2 regions of the Pseudomonas sp. S2_B07 genome follow, and region 2 is predicted to be linked to the other one. Evidence: riboswitches for the same ligand, from Rfam matches in the RefSeq annotation. Region 2 holds a riboswitch; the other holds the start of a gene.
What was found. A riboswitch is a leader RNA that binds a small molecule or an ion and turns the genes downstream of it on or off. The one in region 2 is predicted to bind cobalamin.
Positions count from the first base shown of each region.

Region 1: another riboswitch for cobalamin. It lies ahead of cobO (cob(I)yrinic acid a,c-diamide adenosyltransferase); the one in region 2 lies ahead of AB4N43_RS00115 (CbtB domain-containing protein).

Region 1 is NZ_CP162769.1:1,765,337-1,777,206, reverse strand. It holds gene AB4N43_RS08250 (PQQ-dependent sugar dehydrogenase) at 1-768, opposite strand, end outside; gene AB4N43_RS08245 (hypothetical protein) at 837-1,421, opposite strand; cobalamin riboswitch at 1,577-1,810, shown strand; gene cobO (cob(I)yrinic acid a,c-diamide adenosyltransferase) at 1,892-2,503, shown strand; gene AB4N43_RS08235 (cobyrinate a,c-diamide synthase) at 2,500-3,882, shown strand; gene bluB (5,6-dimethylbenzimidazole synthase) at 3,879-4,529, shown strand; gene cbiB (adenosylcobinamide-phosphate synthase CbiB) at 4,526-5,434, shown strand; gene cobD (threonine-phosphate decarboxylase CobD) at 5,427-6,419, shown strand; gene AB4N43_RS08215 (cobyric acid synthase) at 6,416-7,867, shown strand; gene cobU (bifunctional adenosylcobinamide kinase/adenosylcobinamide-phosphate guanylyltransferase) at 8,015-8,536, shown strand; gene cobT (nicotinate-nucleotide--dimethylbenzimidazole phosphoribosyltransferase) at 8,533-9,588, shown strand; gene cobC (alpha-ribazole phosphatase family protein) at 9,585-10,160, shown strand; gene AB4N43_RS08195 (adenosylcobinamide-GDP ribazoletransferase) at 10,163-10,894, shown strand; gene AB4N43_RS08190 (MarR family winged helix-turn-helix transcriptional regulator) at 11,064-11,468, shown strand; gene AB4N43_RS08185 (MFS transporter) at 11,522-11,870, shown strand, end outside.
Region 2 is NZ_CP162769.1:21,462-33,331, reverse strand. It holds gene cobN (cobaltochelatase subunit CobN) at 1-3,636, opposite strand, end outside; gene cobW (cobalamin biosynthesis protein CobW) at 3,640-4,701, opposite strand; cobalamin riboswitch at 4,802-5,013, opposite strand; cobalamin riboswitch at 5,128-5,355, shown strand; gene AB4N43_RS00115 (CbtB domain-containing protein) at 5,476-5,679, shown strand; gene AB4N43_RS00110 (CbtA family protein) at 5,691-6,398, shown strand; gene AB4N43_RS00105 (cobalamin biosynthesis protein) at 6,395-6,808, shown strand; gene cobM (precorrin-4 C(11)-methyltransferase) at 6,890-7,636, shown strand; gene nfuA (Fe-S biogenesis protein NfuA) at 7,734-8,318, opposite strand; gene AB4N43_RS00090 (fatty acid cis/trans isomerase) at 8,535-10,832, opposite strand; gene metH (methionine synthase) at 10,988-11,870, shown strand, end outside.

The DNA of each region.
Region 1 (11,870 bases), 1.7 Mb from region 2:
TGAGGCGAATATCCGGTGATTACCGGTGGCGCGGTCCACTTCCCAGATCGCCGCGCGGCCTTCTTCCTTGTCCAGGCCGTTTTCACCGACGTTGCTGTTTGAGCCCACCGTGACGTACAGCTTGCTGCCGTCCTTGCTGGCGATGACGTTTTTGGTCCAGTGATGATTCAGCGTGCCCCCCGGCAGATCGACCACCTTGATCGGCGGCGACTTGATCGCGGTGTCACCGCTTTCATAGTGAAAGCGCAACAAGCGGTCGGTGTCGGCCACGTACAGGTCACTGCCGACCAGCGTCATGCCGAATGGTGAATTGAGATTTTCCAGGAACACCGTGCGGGTTTCGGCGATGCCGTCATGGTCCTTGTCTCGCAGCAGCGTGATGCGATTCGGGCTGGGGACGGCGGCGCCGGCGCGGCCCATGGTTTTCTTCATGACCCAGCCACGAATCCCTTTGCCGTCATCGGGTTTGGCTGGCGCGTTGGTTTCGGCCACCAGCACGTCACCGTTGGGCAGCACGTAGAGCCAGCGCGGGTGATCGAGGTCTTCAGCGAAGGCCGCCACTTGGGTGCCGGCGGCAGCGGTGGGTTTCGCGCCGGCCGGCCAGCCGACCGCCGGGGCGATGTTCACCGTCGGGATCAGGGTTTTATTCGGTTCGGGCAACTTGGGTGACGGGCCGGTGCCGTCGGAGACTTGCAGGCTGGAGGTTTCACCACAGGCGGCAAGCCCTCCGGCGAGCACGATGACGAGAACGAGCGGGGGGTTGCGCATGCTGGTCTTCCCTATGAATGCAGTGTCTTAATTCATAGAGAAGTTAAACAGAGCGATGGTTCAACCGGTCAGCCGCGAGCTTCCTTGAGCAGCACCGCAATGCCGGGGTGATAGTTGCCGGCTTCATTGCGCAATTTGCGGTAGGCGTAAGGGAAGTACCAGGCCACGGCGCAGCAGTGTTCCTTTTGCAGGTCGTCGACCATGTCCTGAAGTTCTTCTGGGGTCGCGCTCTGCTGGGCTTTTTGTGGAGCCACGAACAGGCAGCCGAGTTTCAGGTCGCTGGCGTAGCTGATGCGTTTGGCATCGCTGGTGATGTCTTGCAGCGCCTGGGTCAGGTTCAGGCTGTTGACCTTGGGCCAGCGTTGAGTGGCCTGAAAGTAGGCGCGCTCTTCAGCAGTTGCAATAAACAGATCGGCACGGGCATTGCGCTCGCCTTCTTCGTTCTGTTTACGCGTCGTTGTATTTTGCAGAGTGACCATTTCCGCCATCCACGCAGCGGCATTGAGCAGGCCAAGGTTAGCCTTTTCGTCATGCCAGTAAGGCGCTTCGTTATCGCCGCGAACCGAGTTGTAGCGGTCGATACAGTCAAACCAGCGTTCCAGCACCGGTCGCAGGAATTCCAGCTTCGGATTGCTGATAATCATGCCTTGCATGTTGCTCACCCTTGTAATTGTGTTGTTGGGTTTGTGGCTCTTTGATATCACTGCTGACCGTGTGGTGCAAGATTGGCGTCAGTAAATTGAGCGGCGGCAGTATATCGCTCGCCGGGGCTTTGTCTTCATTTGACGCTCTACCCCCAACCCTCTAACCTTCGCGGCTTGTTTCAGGTGCTCTGTGGCAGTGGCCGACAGAGTGAAACAGGGAAGCCGGTGAGTGACTATCGTCAAGCGACGAAGCGTCACGATCCCGGCGCTGCCCCCGCAACGGTAAATGAGTGAAGACTGCGCCTTGAGCCACTGTGTCTGTTGTCGACATGGGAAGGCGCGCAGTCCGGCCAAAGCCGCTCATGAGCCCGGAGACCGGCCTGATTCATCCAGCGGCATCACGGTGGGCGATGCCAGGCTTCTTGCCGTCTATTTTTGTGCCTGCCCGCCGTTATCCAGCCTCAACGGAGAGCTCCCCCATGACCGATACCCCAGATCGTGACGAACGCCATTTGGCGCGCATGCAGCGCAAAAAAGCCGTGATCGACGAACGCATTGCCAATTCCCCGAACGAGTGCGGCTTGCTGCTGGTGCTGACGGGCAACGGCAAAGGCAAAAGCAGTTCGGCGTTCGGCATGCTCGCCCGCTCCATGGGTCACGGCATGCAGTGCGGTGTGGTGCAGTTCATCAAGGGCCGCAACAGCACCGGCGAAGAGCTGTTCTTCCGTCGCTTCCCGGAGCAAGTGCGCTTCCATGTCATGGGCGAGGGCTTCACCTGGGAAACCCAGGACCGCCAGCGTGACATTGCCGCCGCCGAAGCCGCTTGGGCGGTGTCCCGTGAATTGCTCAGCGATCCGTCCATCGGCCTGGTGGTGCTGGATGAACTGAACATTGCGCTCAAACACGGCTACCTCGACCTCGATCAAGTGCTCAGCGATTTGCAGGCACGTCCGCCGATGCAGCACGTGGTGGTGACCGGTCGTGGCGCCAAACCGGAAATGATCGAGCTCGCCGACACCGTCACCGAAATGGGTGTGATCAAGCACGCGTTCCAGGCCGGGATCAAAGCGCAAAAAGGCGTCGAGCTGTGAGTCAACCTCGTCATTGCCCGGCGGTACTGATTGCCGCGCCGGCCTCCGGTCAGGGCAAGACCACCGTCACCGCCGCGCTGGCCCGTTTGCATCGCAATCAGGGGCGCAAGGTGCGCGTATTCAAATGCGGCCCGGACTTTCTCGACCCGATGATTCTCGAACGCGCCAGCGGTGCGCCGGTGTATCAACTGGACATGTGGATGGTCGGCGAGCAGGAAAGTCGTCGACTGTTGTGGGAAGCCGCCGCTGAAGCCGACTTGATCCTCATCGAAGGCGTCATGGGCTTGTTCGACGGCACGCCGTCCAGCGCCGACCTGGCACGGCACTTTGGTGTGCCGGTGCTCGCGGTGATCGACGGCACCGCCATGGCGCAGACCTTTGGTGCGTTGGCATTGGGCCTGGCGAAGTATCAGCCGGACTTGCCGTTTGCCGGCGTGTTGGCCAATCGCGTCGGCACGCTGCGTCATGCGCAACTGCTCGAAGGCAGCCTCACCGAAGGCTTGCGCTGGTACGGCGCGTTGTCGCGGGAAACCGGGATCGAATTGCCGAGCCGTCATCTGGGCCTGGTTCAGGCCAGTGAGCTGAATGACCTCGATCTGCGCCTGGATGCGGCGGCCGATGCGTTGGCCAACAGTTGCGAGGTGGCGCTACCACCTGCGGTGGAATTTGCCGCCCCGGATGTGATCCCTGCCGAGCCGTTGCTCGCGGGTGTACGAATTGCCGTGGCCCGTGATGAAGCGTTTGCGTTCACCTACGGCGCGAGCCTGGATTTACTGCGAGCCATGGGCGCCGAGTTGCGGTTTTTCTCGCCGATTCGTGACCGCCAATTACCCGAGGCGGACAGCCTGTATCTGCCGGGCGGTTATCCGGAGTTGCACCATGTCGCACTGTCGCAGAACACCCCGATGCTCGACGCGATCCGCGCGCATCATGCTGCCGGTAAACCGCTGTTGGCCGAGTGTGGCGGCATGTTGTATTTGCTCGACTCGCTGACCGATGTCGACGGCACTCGTGCCGAACTGGTGGGCTTGCTGAAGGGCGATGCGGTGATGCAAAAGCGTCTGGCCGCGTTGGCGTTGCAAGCGGTGGAATTGCCGGAAGGTTCGTTGCGTGGCCACACGTATCACCATTCGCTGACCAGTACCGAGCTTGAGCCGATTGCGCGTGGCCTGAGCCCGAATGGCGGGCGCGGGGCGGAGGCGGTTTATCGTGAGGGGCGGATGACGGCTTCTTATGTGCACTTTTATTTTCCGTCCAATCCATCGGCGGTTGCCGCGCTGTTCGTGCCTGATCATCAGGACGCCATCGCGAGCAGGCCCACTCCTGCATTGGATCACCTCAACCCTGTGGGAGCGAGCTTGCTCGCGAAGAGGCCATGACTGACAACGCATTCTCCGAAGCCGAACGCGCAGCGGTCTACCGCGCCATCGGCGAGCGCCGCGACATGCGTCACTTCAGCGGCGGCACGGTCGAGCCCGAGCTGTTGCGACGCCTGCTCGAAGCCGCGCACCAGGCGCCAAGCGTCGGCCTGATGCAGCCCTGGCGTTTCATTCGCATCAGCGACCGAGCCCTGCGCGGCAAGATCCAGTTGCTGGTGGAGGAGGAACGCATCCGCACCGCCGAAGCCCTCGGCGAGCGCACCGACGAATTCATGAAGCTCAAGGTCGAAGGCATCAACGACTGCGCCGAGGTGCTGGTCGCCGCGCTGATGGATGATCGCGAGCGTCACATCTTCGGCCGTCGCACTTTGCCGGAGATGGACATGGCCTCGTTGTCCTGCGCGATCCAGAACCTCTGGCTGGCCTCCCGCGCCGAAGGTCTGGGCATGGGCTGGGTGTCGCTGTTCGAGCCGCAAGCGCTGGCGGACCTGCTGGGTTTGCCGGCCGGGGCCAAGCCGTTGGCGGTACTTTGCCTGGGCCCGGTCAAGGAATTCTATCCGGTGCCGATGCTGGTACTCGAAGGCTGGGCGCAAGCGCGTCCACTCAGTGAGTTGCTGTACGAAAATTATTGGGGAGTGAGTCAATGAGTGTGGCGTTATTGAGTGTCGCCGCCGTGGCGCTGGACGCGCTGCTGGGTGAACCCAAACGCTGGCATCCGCTGGTGGCGTTCGGTCGTTTTGCCGAGCGCATCGAACAACGTTTCAATGGGGAAGGTCGCGGCTGGCGCAGCCATGGCGTCACCGCGTGGGTGATGGCGGTGGTGCCGCTGACCTTGCTCGCCACGGCATTGTCCTGGGCGCCTTATGTCGGTTGGGTTGTCGAGATCCTCGCGCTGTACTGCGCCCTCGGCATGCGCAGCCTCGGCGAACACATCGAGCCGGTGGCCAAGGCGCTGCGCAGTGATGACCTGGGCGAGGCGCGCAAGCGTGTCGGTTATCTGGTCAGTCGCCAGACCAGCGAACTGGATAAAACCGAAGTCGCCCGCGCGGCCACCGAGTCGGTGCTGGAGAACGGCAGCGATGCCGTGTTCGCCGCACTGTTCTGGTTTGCCGTGGCCGGCGCGCCCGGCGTGGTGCTCTACCGATTGAGCAACACGTTGGATGCGATGTGGGGTTATCGCAACGAACGCTTCGAACGCTTCGGCTGGGCCGCGGCGAAGATCGACGACGTCCTCAATTACATTCCTGCACGGCTGGTGGCGTTGACTTACGCGCTGTTGGGAAAAACCCGGCTGGCGTTGAAATGCTGGCGGACCCAAGGCCCGACCTGGGACAGCCCGAATGCCGGCCCGGTGATGGCGGCAGGCGCCGGTGCATTAGGCGTCGAGTTGGGCGGGGCGGCGATTTATCACGGCGAGCTGCATCAGCGTCCGCAACTGGGCGAAGGTGTGCCGGCGGATGCCGACTCCATTGATCGCGGCTGGCAATTGGTCCAGCGCGGGGTATGGTTATGGTTGCTGATTCTCTGCGTGGGGGCTGAATTCTATGCTTGAGCACGGTGGCCGGTTGCGCAAGGCGGCGCTCGAATACGGCATTGCAGAAGCCGATTGGCTCGACCTGTCCAGCGGCCTGGCGCCCTGGCCATTTCCGGTCCCGGACATCCCGCTGCGCGCCTGGGCACGCTTGCCGGAAACCGATGACGGCCTGGAGCAGGCGGCCTGCGACTATTACAGCGCTGCACAAGTGCTGCCGGTGGCCGGTTCGCAAATGGCCATCCAGTTGCTGCCGCGTTTGCGCCGTGCCGGCAAGGTCGGCGTGCTGTCGCCGTGTTATGCCGAGCACGCCGAAGCCTGGCGGCGCTGCGGCTATATCGTGCGTGAAGTGCTGGAGCAGGAAGTCGACTTCTTTATCGACAGCCTCGACGTGCTGGTGGTGGTCAACCCGAACAACCCGACCGGCCTGAGCCTGACCCCGAGTCGGCTGCTCGACTGGCACACTCGCCTGGCCTCGCGTGGCGGCTGGCTGGTGGTGGACGAGGCGTTCATGGACAACACGCCGCAGTTGAGTGTGGCGCCGTTTACCCATCTGGTCGGCTTGATTGTGTTGCGTTCGTTCGGCAAGTTTTTTGGTCTGGCCGGCGTACGGCTGGGTTTCGTGCTGGCGGAGCGCAAGCTGCTCAAACTGCTCGCCGAGCAAGTCGGGCCGTGGGCGGTCAGTGGGCCGACCCGAGTGATTGGTCGGACCTGCCTGCTGGACACCGAAGGTCACGTCCGCCAACGTCAGCGCAGTGAAGAGGCCAGCGAACGTCTGGCGCGGCTGCTGGAGCAGTTCGGGTTCAAGCCGCAGGGCGGATGTGCCTTGTTCCAGTGGTTGATCACCGATCAAGCCGAGCAGTTGCATGAGTTCATGGCCCGTCAGGGCATCTTGTTGCGCTTGTTCCCACACAACAGCAGCCTGCGTTTGGGTCTGCCCGCTGACGAAGCGGACTGGACTCGCCTGGCGCAAGCCTTTGAAGCCTATGCCAAGGAAGCCCAATGACCACGTTAATGGTGCAGGGCACCACGTCCGATGCCGGCAAAAGCACGCTGGTGACGGCGCTGTGTCGCTGGGTGGTGCGCCAGGGCGTAAACGTCGTGCCGTTCAAACCGCAGAACATGGCGCTCAACAGCGCGGTGACGGCCGATGGTGGTGAGATCGGTCGTGCGCAAGCCGTGCAGGCCCAGGCCGCCAACCTTGAACCGCACACCGACATGAACCCGGTGCTGCTCAAACCCAACAGCGACACCGGCGCCCAAGTGATCATTCACGGGCGCGCGGTCACGACCATGAACGCGGTTGCCTATCACGACTACAAAACCATCGCCATGCAAGCGGTGCTGGCCTCTCACGAACGCTTGAGCGCGGCCTATCCGGTGGTGATGGTCGAAGGCGCGGGCTCACCCGCCGAGATCAATCTGCGGGCCGGCGATATCGCCAACATGGGCTTTGCCGAAGCGGTGGATTGCCCGGTGGTATTGATCGCCGACATCAATCGCGGCGGGGTGTTCGCGCATCTGGTGGGCACGCTGGAGTTGCTGTCGCCGACGGAGCAGGCGCGGATCAAGGGCTTCATCATCAATCGTTTTCGCGGCGATATCGCCTTGCTTCAACCCGGTCTCGACTGGCTCGAAGAGCGCACCGGCAAACCGGTGATCGGTGTCCTGCCGTATGTGATGGATCTGCATCTTGAGGCTGAGGATGGCATCGATCAGCGCCAGACTGACAAGGCCGACCAGGTACTGAAAGTCGTGGTGCCGGTGCTTCCGCGCATCAGCAACCACACCGATTTCGATCCGCTGCGTTTGCATCCGCAAGTCGATCTGCAGTTCATCGGTCCCGGCCAGGCGATCCCGCCGGCCGACCTGATCATCCTGCCCGGCTCGAAGAGCGTACGCAGCGACCTCGCGTATTTGCGGGCCAATGGCTGGGATTCGGCGATCAGTCGTCATCTGCGCTACGGCGGCAAAGTCCTCGGGATTTGCGGCGGTTTGCAAATGCTCGGCGAGCACGTACACGACCCGCTGGGTCTGGAAGGCGCACCGGGCTCAAGCGCTGGTCTGGGGGTGCTGGCGTTTGAAACGCAGCTCGAAGAAGAGAAGCAACTGCGCAATGTGCGCGGTCGTCTGGCATTGGAAGATGCGGCTGTCAGCGGCTACGAAATTCATGCCGGCGTGACCACCGGGCCGGCGTTGGAAAACGCCGCTGTGCAGTTGGACGATGGTCGCTGCGATGGCGCGCAAAGTGTGGATGGGCAGATTTTCGGCACGTACCTGCATGGCTTGTTTGAATCGCCGGCGGCGTGCAGTGCGTTGCTGCGCTGGGCGGGGTTGCAGAATGTACAGGAGGTCGATTACCACGCATTGCGCGAGCGGGATATCGAACGGTTGGCGGATCTGGTGGAGAAACATCTGGATACCGGGCTGCTGCGTCAACTCTGCGGGATTTGAGGTGGCTTAGAGGCCGCCATCGCGGGCAAGCCCACTCCCACAGGGGCCGTATTTGTGCCCAAGACTGTGAACAGTCCCGATCCTTGTGGGAGCGGGCTTGCCCACGATGAGGCAGTCGCCACGCCGACAATTAAAAGGTAATGAACCATGCTCCAACTGATCCTCGGCGGCGCCCGCTCCGGCAAAAGTCGACTCGCCGAAAAACTCGCCACCGACAGCCAGCTGGCCGTGACCTACATCGCCACCAGCCAACCGCTGGACGGCGAAATGGGCGACCGCGTCGCCCATCATCGCGCCCGTCGTCCCGTCGAGTGGGGATTGATCGAAGAACCGATTGAGCTCGCCCGCGTCCTGCGCGCAACCGCCAGTGCCAATCGTTGCCTGCTGGTGGATTGCCTGACGCTGTGGATGACCAATCTGCTGATGCTCGACGATACCGAACGCCTCAACGCTGAACGTGAAGCCCTGCTGGACTGCCTGGCCGCGTTGCCGGGTGAAATCATTTTTGTCAGCAACGAAACCGGAATGGGTGTCGTGCCGCTGGGCGAATTGACTCGCCGCTACGTCGATGAAGCCGGTTGGCTGCATCAAGCCCTGGCCGAGCGCTGCCAACGCGTCGTCCTGACCGTCGCCGGCCTGCCCCTGACTCTGAAAGGAACTGCGTTATGACTCAATCCTGGTGGCTGAACCCGTGCAAGCCGATCGATGCGCAAGCCGTCGAACAGGCGCAGGCGCGTCAACAGCAACTGACCAAACCCGCCGGCTCCCTCGGTCGACTGGAATCGGTGGCGGTGCAATTGGCCGGGTTGCAGGGGCAGGTCAAGCCGAGCCTGGACCATCTGTGGATCGCGATTTTTGCCGGTGACCATGGTGTCGTGGCTGAAGGCGTGTCGGCGTTTCCTCAGGAAGTCACCGGGCAGATGTTGCACAACTTCGTCACTGGCGGCGCAGCGATCAGCGTGTTGGCGCGGCAGTTGGGCGCCTCCCTGGAAGTGGTGGATCTGGGCACGGTGACCCCGACCTTGAATCTACCCGGTGTGCGTCACTTGAACGTTGGCCCCGGCACGACGAATTTCGTCAAAGGCCCGGCCATGACGACGGCCCAGGGCGAACTCGCCTTGCAGGCTGGTCGCGACAGTGTGCAGCGTGCCATCGCCGTCGGGGCGCAGTTGTACATCGGGGGCGAAATGGGCATCGGCAACACCACCGCTGCCAGTGCATTGGCCTGTGCCTTGCTCGATTGTCCGGTGGTGCATCTGGCCGGGCCGGGCACCGGTCTGGATGTGTCGGGTGTCAGCCACAAGGCTCGGGTCATCGAGCGAGCGTTGGCGCTGCACGGTGTTCAGCGCGAGGACGCGTTGCAGACGTTGTTCAATCTGGGTGGTTTTGAAATTGCTGCGCTGGTGGGGGCCTATCTGGCGTGTGCACAAGAAGGCGTGGCGGTGCTGGTCGACGGGTTTATTTGCAGCGTCGCGGCAGTGGTGGCGGTGCGCTTGAATCCTGAATGCCGTGCCTGGCTGCTGTTCGGCCATCGCGGTGCCGAGCCGGGTCATCGTCATGTGCTGGAAACCCTGAACGCGGAGCCGTTGCTGGACCTTGGTTTACGACTGGGCGAGGGCAGCGGTGCCGCATTGGCCGTGCCGTTGTTGCGTCTGGCCTGCGACCTTCACGGGCAGATGGCAACCTTCGCCGAAGCGGCGGTTGCGGACCGTCCGGCATGACGTTGCACTTGGACCTGTTGCGTCATGGCGAGACCGAGCTCGGTGGCGGATTGCGTGGCAGTCTCGATGACGCGCTGACCGAAAAAGGCTGGGCGCAGATGCGCGCGGCGGTGATCGAGCAGGGGCCGTGGGATCGATTGGTCAGTTCGCCGTTGCAGCGTTGTGCGCGTTTCGCTGAAGAGCTCGGTGTGCAACTGGGTTTGCCGGTGCAGTTGGACAAAGACCTGCAAGAACTGCACTTCGGTGCCTGGGAAGGGCAGAGCGCAGCGGCGTTGATGGACACCGATGCCGAGGCATTGGGGCTGTTCTGGGCTGATCCCTATTCGTTTACGCCGCCGGGCGGCGAGCGGGTGGCCGACTTTTCCGTTCGGGTACGGGCGGCCATTGAGCGACTGGTTATTGCTTACGCGGGCGAGCGGGTCCTGTTGATCAGCCATGGTGGGGTCATGCGTTTATTGCTGGCTCAAGCGCGGGGGATGCCGCGTGAGCAGTTGCTCAATGTTGAAGTCGGTCATGGGTCGTTGTTTTCATTGCGTGTCGAACCCGGTGTCATTCTCAAGGAAGCGATTTGACCATGCTGCCATTCTGGATCGCCCTGCAATTTCTGAGCAGTCTGCCGATTCGCCTGCCCGGCATGCCGACGCCTCAGGAGCTGGGCCGGTCGCTGCTGTTTTATCCGCTGGTGGGGCTGCTGTTCGGCGCGATTCTGTGGGCGCTGAATGGGTTTTTACTGGGAACGCCGTTGTTATTGCATACGGCGTTGTTGCTGACGGTTTGGGTCTTGCTCAGCGGCGGGTTGCACCTGGACGGTCTGGCCGATAGCGCCGACGCGTGGCTCGGTGGTTTTGGTGATCGGGAACGCACGCTGACGATCATGAAAGACCCGCGCAGCGGGCCGATTGCCGTGGTGACGCTGGTGTTGGTGTTGTTGCTGAAATTCGCGGCGTTGTTGGCGTTGATCGAGCAGCAGCACGGTATTGTCCTGATCATCGTTCCGTTGATTGGCCGCAGCGCGATGCTGGGCTTGTTCCTGACCACGCCGTATGTGCGTGCAGGCGGGCTGGGGCAGGCGTTGGCGGATCATCTGCCGCGATTGGCGGGTCAGCAGGTGTTGGCGGTCAGTGCGGTGGCGTGTGTGCTGATTGCGGGGCTCAGCGGTGTTTGGGCGGTGGTGCTGGCGGCAGTGGTTTTTGTGTGGTTGCGCCAGGTGATGGTGCGTCGATTGGGCGGGACGACGGGGGACACGGCCGGGGCATTGCTGGAATTGCTGGAGATGGTGGTGCTGGTAGGATTGGCGTTGATCTGATGGCTTTTGTGCAGGATGTGCTGGCCTCTTCTCAAGCAGGCTCACTCCTACAGTTGATCGCATTCCGCTGTAGGAGCGAGCCTGCTCACGATAGCGGTCTTTCAAGCACTGCCATTTCTATATCTATCCATAACTTGATTTAACACAACCGCGGGTATATACACGCACCATGCTCGACTCCCAATGTTTATGTATCAATCTGCGTCGCGCCGCACGTGGCGTCAGCAGGCATTACGACGGCGCTCTCGACGGCTTCGGGATCAACGTTGCCCAGTATTCTTTGCTGTGCAATTTGCAGCGCCTGGATCAACCGAGTATTTCCACCCTCGCCGAAGCCATGGGCCTGGACCGCAGCACCCTCGGACGCAATTTGCGCGTGCTGGAGGGGGAGGGGCTGGTGAAGCTGGTCGAGGGCGAGGACATGCGCAATCGCATTGTCCGCCTGACCGAGGCCGGTGCCGAGCGCTTGGCAGCGGCCCTGCCGGCCTGGGAAGCGGCTCAACAACGGTTGATTGACCGACTGGGCGCCGAAAAACGCGAAACCTTGTTGCGACTGCTGGACGAACTGGCCTGAAGCCGGTTTTTCCGATCTTAAGCGGGTATATACCCGCTACCGGAGAATAAGAAATGACATCGATGTGGCGTACGTGCGGTTGGGTGTTGGTGGGGAGTGCGCTGATCCTCGCGTTGTCGTTGGGCGTGCGCCACGGCTTCGGACTGTTTCTGGCGCCGATGAGTGCCGAGTTCGGCTGGGGGCGTGAGACCTTTGCGTTTGCCATCGCCTTGCAGAATCTGATCTGGGGCCTGGCGCAGCCCTTCACCGGCGCACTGGCCGATCGCTTCGGCGCGGCGAAAGTGGTGCTGGTCGGTGGTGTGCTGTATGCGCTGGGCCTGGCGTTCATGGGACTGTCAGATTCCGCCGTGACGTTGTCGTTGAGCGCCGGCCTGTTGATCGGCATCGGTCTGTCCGGCACTT
Region 2 (11,870 bases):
AAACTCGCGCGTCGCCGGGTCGAGCAAATAGGCATCAGCCAGCAACGCGTACTGGTGATCGTCAATCAGCTGCGTCGTCGCGTCGAAGGCAAACAGGTTATCGACCGTCGCCGCCAGTTCAAACGCGCCTTTGTAGCCGTGACGCTTGACCCCGTCGATCCACTTTGGATTGGCCGCCCGGGAGCGGATCACCCGGTTCAGTTCTTCTTTCAAGGTGCGGATCTTCGGCAGATCCGGCTGACTGTGATCGCCGTGGTAACTGGCCGCTGTTTCACCGCTAAGGCTTTCCACGGCAGCAAGCATGCCGCCCTGGAACTGGTAATAGTCGTTGGAATCGAGCACGTCGTGCTCACGGTTGTCCTGGTTTTGCAGCACCGCTTGCACCTGACTCAAGCGCTGGGCGAATTGTTCGCGGGCGGCGGTGCCTTCGTCGGAACCGCCATAAGCATAGCCGCCCCAATTCAGGTAAACCTCGGCCAGGTCTTCACGGCTTTGCCACAGGCGCCCGTCGATGGCGCCCTGCACACCGGCGCCGTAGGCACCGGGCTTGGCACCAAAAATTCGCCAACCGGCCTGACGGTTCGCGGCGTCTTCATCCAGGCCCGATTGCATCAGCGCTTCACGCTCGGCACGCACTTTGGCGGCCAAGGGGTTGAGGTCGTCGGGTTCATCCAGCGCTGCGACCGCTTGCACCGCCGCATCGAACAGACGGATCAGGTTGGCAAACGCATCGCGAAAGAACCCGGAAACACGCAGGGTCACGTCCACACGCGGGCGGTCGAGCAAGCTCAGCGGCAGGATTTCGAAATCGTCGACCCGCTGACTGCCCGTGGCCCAGACCGGGCGCACGCCCATCAGCGCCATGGCCTGGGCGATGTCGTCGCCGCCGGTGCGCATGGTCGCGGTGCCCCACACTGACAGGCCGAGCTGGCGCAGGTGATCGCCATGGTCTTGCAGGTGTCGTTCGAGGATCAGGTTGGCGGACTGGAAACCGATGCGCCACGCAGTGGTGGTGGGCAGGTTGCGCACGTCGACCGAATAGAAATTGCGCCCGGTTGGCAGCACGTCCAGGCGACCGCGACTGGGTGCGCCGCTCGGGCCGGCGGGGACGAAGCGGCCGTTCAAGGCGTCGAGCAGACCGCGCATTTCGGCTGGGCCGCAGGCGTCAAGGCGTGGGGCGACGACTTCGCACAAATTGTCGAGGATGGCGTGCACTTCCGCCCAACCCGGCTCACTCCTACAAGGTCCGGGTTCGGTCGACAACGTTTGGGTAATGAGTTGAGCGGCGAACAATTCCAGGCGTTCACGGGTATCCCCCGCCGTGCGCCAGGCTTCATCGGTGAGGGTTTGCAGTTCAATGGGACGCGGCCCGCTCCAAGTCTCGGCCAGCGCACAATCCAGCGGATCGAACCCCAACTCGAACGCCTTGGCCAATGCCCGCAGCAAACTCGATTGCGCGCCACGCCCATCGCCACGCGGAATCCGCAGCAAAGCCAGCAAGGTGTCGATGCGCAACCGCCCTCTCGGTGATTCACCAAAGATGTGCAAACCATCGCGAATCTGCGACTCCTTCAAATCGCACAAATACGTGTCCAGTCGCGGCAACCAGATCGCCGCGTCGGCATCGCTGTCGAGTTTTTCGTCCAGTTGCAGCTCACGATCAATGTGCGTGTCGCGCACCAGTTGCAGGATGTCGCGCTGCAATTCACGGGCGCGGCGCGGATCGAGCAGTTGCGCTTCGTAATACTCGTCGGCCAGCAGCTCAAGGTTGCGCAGTGGGCCGTAGGTTTCAGCGCGCGTCAGCGGCGGCATCAGGTGGTCGATGATCACCGCTTGGGTGCGGCGCTTGGCCTGCGCGCCCTCGCCCGGATCGTTGACGATAAACGGGTAGATGTTCGGCAGCGGCCCGAGCAACGCATCCGGCCAGCAGCTTTCCGAGAGCCCGACGCCTTTGCCCGGCAACCATTCGAGGTTGCCGTGTTTGCCGACGTGGATCACACCGTGGGCGCCATAGGTGTTGCGCAGCCAGAAGTAGAACGCCAGATAACCGTGGGGCGGCACCAGGTCCGGGTCGTGATAGACCGCGCTCGGGTCCACCTGATAGCCGCGCGCCGGTTGAATGCCGACGAAGGTCAGGCCAAAACGCAGGCCGGCAATCATCATCCGTTCGCCACGGTACATCGGGTCGTTTTCAGGCGTACCCCAGCGTTCCAGCACGGCCTGGCGATTGGCCTCGGGCAAGGCGTCGAACATCCGCTGGTATTCGTCCAGCGCAAGGCTTTGATGACACGGACGCTGGTCGAGCGTGTCAAGGTCGTTGCTGACGCCGCCAAGCAATTGCTGGATCAACGCGGTGCCACTGTCCGGTAATTCGGCCGGCAACGGATAACCTTCTTGATGCAGCGCACGCAGGATGTTCAACGCGGCGGCTGGCGTGTCGAGGCCGACACCATTACCGATTCGCCCATCGCGGGTCGGGTAGTTGGCGAGAATCAGGGCGATGCGTTTTTCGCGGTTCGGCACCCGCGCCAGATCGATCCAGCGCCGCGCCAGTTCAGCGACGAAATCCATGCGTTCCGGTTGCGGTCGATAACACACCACGTCCGACTGACTGCGCTCGCTGCGCCACGCCAGGTCCTTGAAGCTGATCGGGCGGCTGATGATCCGACCGTCCAGTTCCGGCAGCGCGATGTGCATCGCCAGGTCGCGCGGGCCTAGGCCCTGCTCGCTGGCGCGCCAACCGGGTTCGTTGTCCTGGGCGCATATCGCCTGGATCACCGGGATGTTGCGGCGAAAGGGTCGCAGATGCGGCGCTTCGGGACTGGATTGGGCAAAACCGGTGGTGTTCAGAATCACCCCCGCCTCGACTTCATCCAGCCAATCCTCGACCACCGTCAGGCAGCCGGGCTCTTTCAAACTGGCCACGGCCATCGGCAAAGGGTTTAACCCGGCCGCTTGCAAACGCTGGCAGAAAACATCGATGAAAGCGGTATTGGCCGCTTGCAAATGCGAGCGGTAAAACAGCACTGCCGCCACCGGTTGATCGGCTTGCCAGTCGGCCTGCCAATCCTTCAGTTCAGCCGGACTTTTGTGCGGGTGGTAAATCGCTGTGCGCGGCAGGACTTGCGGCTCGGCCCACGCGTAATCGCGGTCCAGCCAGCGAGTGGCGAGGCAGCGGAAAAAGTCCAGGGCATTGCCCATGCCGCCCTGACGCAAAAACTGCCAGAGCCGATCACGGTCGCAGGCCTCGACGGTGCTGAGGTCGCTGAGTTCCGGGTCCGGACGATCATCGCCGGGCACCAGAATCAGTTGCACGCCTCGCTCGGACAATTGCACCAGCCGCTCGACGCCATAACGCCAGTAGGCAATGCCGCCGTGCAGCGAGATCAGGATCACCTTGGCGTGGCGCAGCACTTCATCGACATACAAATCGACCGAGGCGTGATTCTGCACCTGCATCGGGTTGGCCAAACGTACGCTCGGGTAGTCGTCGGGCAGTTGCTGCGCGGCTTCGGCCAGCAGCGCCAGGCTGGAATCGCCGCTGCACAGGATCACCAGCTCGGCGGGGGTTTGTCCGAGGTCGGCGATGTTGTCATCCGACACAAAACCGCCGGGCTGGGTCCTGAGCAGGTGCATGGCTTAAACGCTGAGCGCAGCGCGCAATTGCGCTTCGAGTTCGGTGGCGTCCAGTTCCTGGCCGATCAGCACCAGGCGCGTGGTGCGTCCTTCCTCGACTCCCCACTGGCGGTCGAAGTGCTTGTCGAAACGTGTGCCCACGCCCTGAATCAGCAAGCGCATTGGTTTGTTCGGGATTGCCGCGAAACCTTTGATACGCAGGATGCCGTGCTTGACCACCAGTTGCGTCAGGGCGTCCATCAGCAGGCTTTCGTCGGCTTGCGGCAGCTCAATGGAGATCGAATCGAACGCGTCGTGGTCGTGATCGTCTTCACCTTCATGGTGATGATCGTGGTGACTGTGACGGCTGTCGATGTGTTCTTCGGAGCCGGCGCCGAGGCCGATCAACACGTCCAGTGGCAGGCGACCACTGCTGGCTTCGATGACTTTCACTGCAGGCGGCAGTTCTTCGGCGACTTCGAGGCGTACGCGGGCCAGGTCTTCAGGGCTGATCAGGTCGGCCTTGTTGAGGATCACCAGGTCGGCGCTGGCCAGTTGGTCGGCGAACAGTTCGTGCAGCGGCGATTCGTGGTCCAGGTTCGGGTCGAGTTTGCGCTGGGCATCCACTTGATCCGGGAACGCGGCGAAGGTGCCGGCGGCCACGGCCGGGCTATCGACCACGGTGATCACTGCGTCAACGGTGCAGGCGCTGCGGATTTCTGGCCACTGGAAGGCCTGGACCAGCGGCTTTGGCAGGGCCAGGCCCGAGGTTTCGATGAGGATGTGATCGAGGTCGCCGCGACGGGCCACCAGTTCGCGCATCACCGGGAAGAATTCTTCCTGGACGGTGCAACACAGGCAGCCGTTGGCCAGTTCGTAGACGCGACCGTTGGCTTCTTCTTCGGTGCAGCCGATGGAGCACTGCTTGAGGATTTCGCCGTCGATGCCCAGCTCGCCGAACTCGTTGACGATCACCGCAATGCGACGGCCTTGGGCGTTGTCGAGCATGTGCCGCAGCAAGGTGGTTTTGCCCGAGCCGAGGAAGCCGGTAACGATGGTGACGGGGAGTTTGGCCAGTGTTTTCATCGGATGCCCTTTGGCAAGGTGGCGGGCATACGGGACGACGACCGCAGCAGCACACGCTGCGCGGAAGATTTCGCCACCGGATCACCCCGCCCGGTTGAAAGTCAGAATCTGTGTCGAGGCAGGTCTCCTGGCTGACGGCTGGCCAGTCGTTTGACTGGCGGTTTCTGCGCCTTCCCGCTCGCGCCATGGCTGGCGCATGCAGTGGCATGGCAGAAACTGAACCGTTCACAGTTGCGGGGGCAGCCGCGGCATTGACCGCGTTCCCTTCTTAGCTTCGGCAAACGCCGAAGAACCTCGAAAGCGCAAGGCTACGCATCGCGCTGGGGCGGGTCAATGTCTTGTGGCGGCCATTAGGACGCTATGGCGTCGACACGGTCCCAAGTTGAGAACCCTTGCCAATTGACGCGAATCCCCCGCCCATGCTCTCCTACGCATCTTGTTACGGGTGCCCTTCACAGGGTGAAACGGGAAACCGGTGAATCATGTGCTTTACTCAAAGCCATGTCAGTCCGGTGCTGCCCCCGCAACGGTAAGCGAGCGAAGCATCAAATCCACTGTGCCAGCAGTTCGGCATGGGAAGGTGATGCTTGCAGGTCAAGGCGAAAGCCTGCGCCCCTCGTGAGCCCGGAGACCGGCCCGCAACACCCAGTGACCGTTACGGTCACTGAACAACAAACCCGCGGTGGGCGGGCGCTGTTTGAACGTCTGCGTGCCCGGCTCGCAGGGGTTTTCCATGCGCTCTATTCACCCGCTGACAGACCAGAGGGATGCGCCATGTCGATCATCAACAGCACCGCCAGCAACGCCGATAAGAGCACCGCCAGCACCACGTCTACCCTGACCCAACGCCTGACTGCCGCCATCTGCGCGTCGATCCTGGGCGCGTGCCTGGTGTATTTCGCCGGTTTCTCGCACATCGAAGCGGTGCACAACGCTGCACACGATACCCGTCACAGCTCTGCGTTCCCGTGCCATTGAGAGCTCTCGACATGATCAAGCGTATTGCGCAAACCGCAGGGTTTACCGGGCTGCTGGCCGCCCTGCTGCTGACCTTGCTGCAAAGCTTCTGGGTCGCACCGCTGATTCTTCAAGCGGAAACCTACGAGAAAGCCGAGCCGGCAGTGGTTCAACCCCATGAACACGCCAAAGGCGCCATGGCCGCGCACACCCACGACGCCGAAGCCTGGGAGCCGGAAGACGGCTGGCAGCGCGTGCTGTCGACCACTGGCGGCAATCTGGTGGTGGCCGTTGGTTTCGCCCTGATGCTCGCCGGCCTCTACACCCTGCGTGCACCGACTAAAACGTCTCAAGGCCTGCTCTGGGGTCTGGCCGGTTATGCAACGTTTGTCCTCGCACCGACCCTGGGCCTGCCGCCTGAACTGCCGGGCACCGTTGCGGCGGATCTGGCGCAACGGCAGATCTGGTGGATCGGCACTGCTGCTTCAACCGCTGTCGGTATCGCGCTGATCGTGTTCAGCCGTCACTGGCTGATGAAAGTGCTGGGCGTGGCGATTCTGGCCGTTCCGCACGTGATTGGCGCGCCACAACCGGAAGTGCATTCGATGCTCGCGCCGCAAGCCCTGGAAGCTCAATTCAACATCGCTTCGCAGTTGACCAACGTAGCGTTCTGGCTGGCCCTGGGCCTGATCAGCGCCTGGTTGTTCCGCCGCAAAAGCGATGGCCAATACCACGCATGACTGATGCCAGCACAGCGCCGACGCTAGTGGTCGGCCTGGGCTGCCAGCGCGGCTGCCCCGCGAGCACGCTGCGGGCATTGCTGGATCAGGCGCTACAGGCTCATCAAATCGGGCTTCATGAGATAAAGGCCCTCGCCAGCATTGACCTGAAGCGCGATGAGCCTGGCCTGATCGAACTCGCGGAACAACTCGCACTGCCGTTGATGTTCTTCAGCAGTGAACAATTGGCTGGATATCACACCAGCCTCAGCCATCGTTCCGACATCGCGTTCGAACGCACCGGCTGCTACGGCGTAGCGGAAAGTGCCGCCCTGGCACTGGCCGAACAGCTGGCTCAGGCTCCGGTAAAACTGCTGATCTGCCGACAAAAATACGCGCAAGCAACCCTGGCATTGGCCGGCGCTGCGTAAAATCCCCGATAATCGCGCATTCGATCATGAGCAATCTTCATCTGAAGCGTTGCCCGGCCTCTTTTTTCACAGGAAACGACGATGACCGTCTACTTCATTGGCGCGGGTCCCGGCGACCCGGAACTGATCACGGTCAAAGGCCAACGGCTGATTCGCAGCTGCCCGGTGATCATCTATGCCGGCTCACTCGTGCCGGCAGCCGTGCTGGAAGGCCATCGCGCCGAACAGGTGGTCAACAGCGCCGAATTGCACCTGGAACAGATCATTGATCTGATCAATACCGCCCACGCCAACGGTCAGGACGTGGCGCGGGTGCATTCCGGCGATCCGAGCCTGTATGGCGCGATTGGCGAGCAGATTCGCTACCTGCGTGAACTCGACATTCCGTTTGAAATCATTCCTGGCGTGACGGCGACCGCGGCGTGTGCAGCGCTTTTAGGGGCTGAACTGACCTTGCCGGACATCTCGCAAAGCGTGATTCTGACCCGCTATGCCGACAAGACCGCCATGCCGCCGGGCGAGGAACTGGGCAGCCTGGCGCAGCATGGGGCGACCATGGCCATTCATTTGGGCGTGAATCATCTGGAGAAAATCCTCGCTGAGCTGCTGCCGCATTACGGCGCGGACTGCCCGATTGCGGTGATCCACCGGGCGACGTGGCCGGATCAGGATTGGGTGGTGGGAACGCTTGAGGACATTGCCGGGAAGGTCGAGGCCAAAGGGTTTCGGCGCACGGCGTTGATTCTGGTGGGACGGGTGTTGGGGAGTGATCAGTTCAGCGAGTCGTCGCTGTATCGTGCGGGGCATGCGCATCTCTATCGCCCATAGGGCCCCATCGCGAGCAAGCTCGCGATGGGGCCACTGAATTTCACCCATAAAAAAACGGCGCTCACGGGGCGCCGTTTTTCATGTCGCAGCGAACACCTTAGTAGTAGGCGTTTTCTTTCTGCGTGTGGTCAGTCACGTCACGCACACCCTTGAGCTCAGGAATACGCTCAAGCAACGTGCGCTCGATGCCTTCCTTCAGGGTCACGTCCGCCTGACCGCAGCCCTGGCAACCGCCACCGAATTTCAGCACGGCAATGCCGTCTTCAACGACATCGATCAGGCTGACCTGACCGCCGTGGCTCGCCAGCCCCGGGTTGATTTCGGTTTGCAGGTAGTAATTGATGCGCTCATTGACCGGGCTGTCGGCGTTGACCATCGGTACTTTGGCGTTTGGCGCCTTGATGGTCAGCTGGCCGCCCATGCGGTCAGTGGCGTAGTCGACCACCGCATCGTCCAGGAAGGCTTCGCTGAACGAGTCAATGTAAGCGGTGAAGCTTTTGAGCCCCAGCGCCGTGTCTTCAGGTTTTTCTTCGCCCGGCTTGCAGTAGGCAATGCAGGTTTCGGCGTACTGGGTGCCAGGCTGGGTGATAAAGACGCGGATGCCGATGCCCGGGGTGTTCTGCTTGGAGAGCAGGTCAGCCAGGTAATCGTGGGCGGCGTCGGTAATGGTTATAGCGGTCATGGAAACTCCTCGCAGGCTTGGGCGCAGTTTACGCCAATCAACGCGCCGCACAAAGTCCTAGTATTTTTGTCGGGAAAGATTCCGACGATCCCCTGATCCCTGATCCCCTGTGGGAGCGAGCTTGCTCGCGATAGCGTCCTGACAGTCAGCATAAATGTTGATTGATCCGACGCCATCGCGAGCAAGCTCGCTCCCACAGGGGGGTGTCGCGGTGAGTCAGAGGTTTTGGTAGCGGTTCATGTCCAGCACACCCTCTTCCACCGGATCGGTCTCGTGGACATAGCGACTCAGGTCGTGGAAATAGAACCAGAATTGCGGATGACTGCGGCGAATCCCCCAACGTTCGACGATTTTCTCGAAGCCGTCATCGTCCTTGGCGTTTTCCATTGCATCGACGAACGCCGGCACCTGGTCGGCCGGGATGTTGAATATGAAATTCGGGTAACTGCTGAGTACGCCAGGGAAAATCGTCAATGTGTCCAGCCCCGGCTGGTAGCGCAACGATTCACCCAACAGGAACGCCACGTTGCTGTGCGCACGGTTGCGCAGCAGGCTGTAGACCTCGCGCTTGCCGCTCGTCGTTTCGATGCGCAACATCGTCGCTTCCGGCAACTGGTCGATGACCTTCAAGCCCGCCGCCGGCCTCGATGTCAGGCGACTCAAGGCCTGTTCGGCGCCCTGCAAGGCCGGGTCGATGTTCGGTCGCGAGCAATAGGCGCCGTCGCAGCGGTTGATCGGGTCGGGGGTGGCATTGAGCTCGCCGTAACGGACCAGCAACTGTTGGGCGAAGTCGCGCTTGGGGTCCTTCTCGTCGAGTTTCAACGCAGTGGGTTTGTCGTCATCGATGGACTCATAGTCCAGCCACATCTTGAACTTGCCGCTGTTCTGGTACCAATCGTCAAGGTAGGCGTCCCGGGAGTCCGCCGGCATCAGACGCAGGAAGTTCTGCTCGGCGCCGTTACGGATCAGGTCGAAGTACAAACGGGTCTGGGCCTGGTGAGAAACGTTGCCGAACACGTCGAAGTTCACCGCCAATTGATAGTAGGTACGCTCCAGCAACGGGAAGTCGAACAGCCACATCGTTTGCGGCACATCGCCGATCAGGCCTTTGTTCACCGATGCACTGTCAAAGTGCCGGAAGATGCTCAGCAGCGCGTTGTCATTCCCCGCCCACAAGGCCGACCAGCTCGGTGCCGGTACATCGGCGTAGCTGTCCCGACGCAGTGCTTCGTACTCGTTACGCTTGTCGCGGTAGTCATGCCACAGGCTCAAGACACTGCCGACATCATCGTTTTGGCCAGGCATGGCCAGCAACGGCGTCGCCTGGCCGCGGTAGTTGGGATCGATGATATAGAGGTCGTGTTCAGGGGCCTGGAACAGCGCCCAGAAGTTATCGCGGATCACGTCCGTGGCGATCTGGCCACGGCAGACCGGGCCACGAATAAAGGTGCGCACGAAGTATTCGGCGTTATCCAGCATGAACTGGTAGCGCGCCTGCGCCGGGATCGCCTCGAAGGTAGCGAACGGATTGGCCCGCCGTTCAGGTCCGTAACCTGGCGAGGCGTTGACCTGCCAGTCGCCGCTATAGAACAGGCTTTTGACCCGCGCCATCTTCGCCGCACTCAGCGGGTAGGTGATGTGGGTCTTTTGCACAATCACGCCCTGCACCGGCCACAGGCGGTAATACACCTGAGTGCCCGGGTCGTCATTCGGGCGCCGGGTGTTGATCAAGTCAATCGGCTGGCCGGTGGGCGTGCGCGAACGCACCCACTGGAAGAAATGCCCGGGTTCGCCGTCCTTGAAGTAGATATGCGCAAGAAACCAGTGCTCGAACAACCAGCGCGCCACCAGGCTTTGCCGGGAGCCGGGCGCGTTGAGCAGGTTTTCCCATTGCACCACCTCCTGTGCTTCTTTTGCGCTTGGCACCAGCCCGACCTCATCGATCGGCGCACCCGACGCCAGCCAGCGCTGCAACGTCTGATATTGCTGATCGGTCAGGCCGGTGACCGCCAGCGGCATGCCCTCTTTGGGATGGGAACTGGCGTAATTGTCGAACTCTGCGGGCATGGCGCACATGTTTTCCCGGTTCAGACCGAGAACGATGTCTTGCGGTAATTTGATGTTGGGTTGCAATGGGGTTTTGTGGCCCAGTTCCAGCATCCGCGCCATCAACGCGGCCTGACTGCCCTGGGCGTCAAGCATCGGATAGAAGCCCTTCTGGTGCCAGGCGTGCTTGCCGAACGCATCGTAAAACAGCCGCGTCGGTGCCGCAGCGGTACTGCGGTCGCCGTCGTAGACCGTGACTTTCGTGGCGCCCCGCGCCGCCCCTTCACCACTGCCCAGGTTGAGCTGGCAGGGGGCATCGTTGCACGCATGGCAGGCGACGCACTTTTCGGTAAAGATCGGTTGGATGTCGCGGCTGTAGGAAATCGCAGAGGACATGGCCGGACCTTGCGCCGCGGCGCCCCAGCTTAAAAGCAGCATGAAAATGCTGGTGATGACGCGATACGACATATCCCTGGTCCCAATCATGAAAAATCGCGGCGATTCTACCGGTCAGATACCCATACCAACATGAACGATATTCATGCAAAACCGGGTGATGCTCTAAAAGCGCACAGGTTTGCTATGATCCCGCCCCTTCGTCATGGTCTTTCCGAGTAGTCCAAATGTCCGATCGCAGTGTTCGCCTTCAAGCTCTCAAGCACGCCCTCAAAGAGCGCATCCTGATTCTCGATGGCGGCATGGGCACGATGATCCAGAGCTACAAGCTCGAAGAGCAGGATTACCGTGGCAAACGCTTTGCTGACTGGCCAAGCGATGTCAAAGGCAACAACGACCTGTTGGTGCTGACTCGCCCGGATGTGATTGGGGGTATCGAGAAAGCCTACCTGGATGCCGGCGCCGATATTCTGGAAACCAACACGTTCAACGCCACCCAGATTTCCCTGGCCGACTATGGCATGCAGGGCCTGGCGTATGAGTTAAACGTAGAAGGCGCACGCCTGGCCCGCAAGGTGGCTGACGCCAAGACCCTGGAAACCCCGGACAAGCCACGTTTCGTCGCTGGCGTGCTTGGCCCTACCAGCCGCACCTGCTCGCTGTCCCCGGACGTGAACAACCCCGGTTACCGCAACGTGACCTTTGATGAGCTGGTGGAAAACTACACCGAATCCACCAAGGGTCTGATCGAAGGCGGCGCCGACCTGATCCTGATCGAAACCATCTTCGACACCCTGAACGCCAAAGCCGCGATCTTTGCCGTGCAAGGCGTGTTCGAGGAGCTCGGCATCGAGTTGCCGATCATGATTTCCGGCACCATCACCGACGCCTCCGGCCGTACCCTCTCCGGCCAGACCACCGAAGCGTTCTGGAACTCCGTGGCTCACGCCAAGCCGATCTCGGTCGGTTTGAACTGCGCCCTCGGTGCCAGCGAATTGCGTCCGTACCTGGAAGAGCTGTCGAACAAGGCCGGCACCCATGTTTCCGCGCACCCGAACGCCGGTCTGCCGAACGAGTTCGGTGAGTACGACGAACTGCCGGTGGACACTG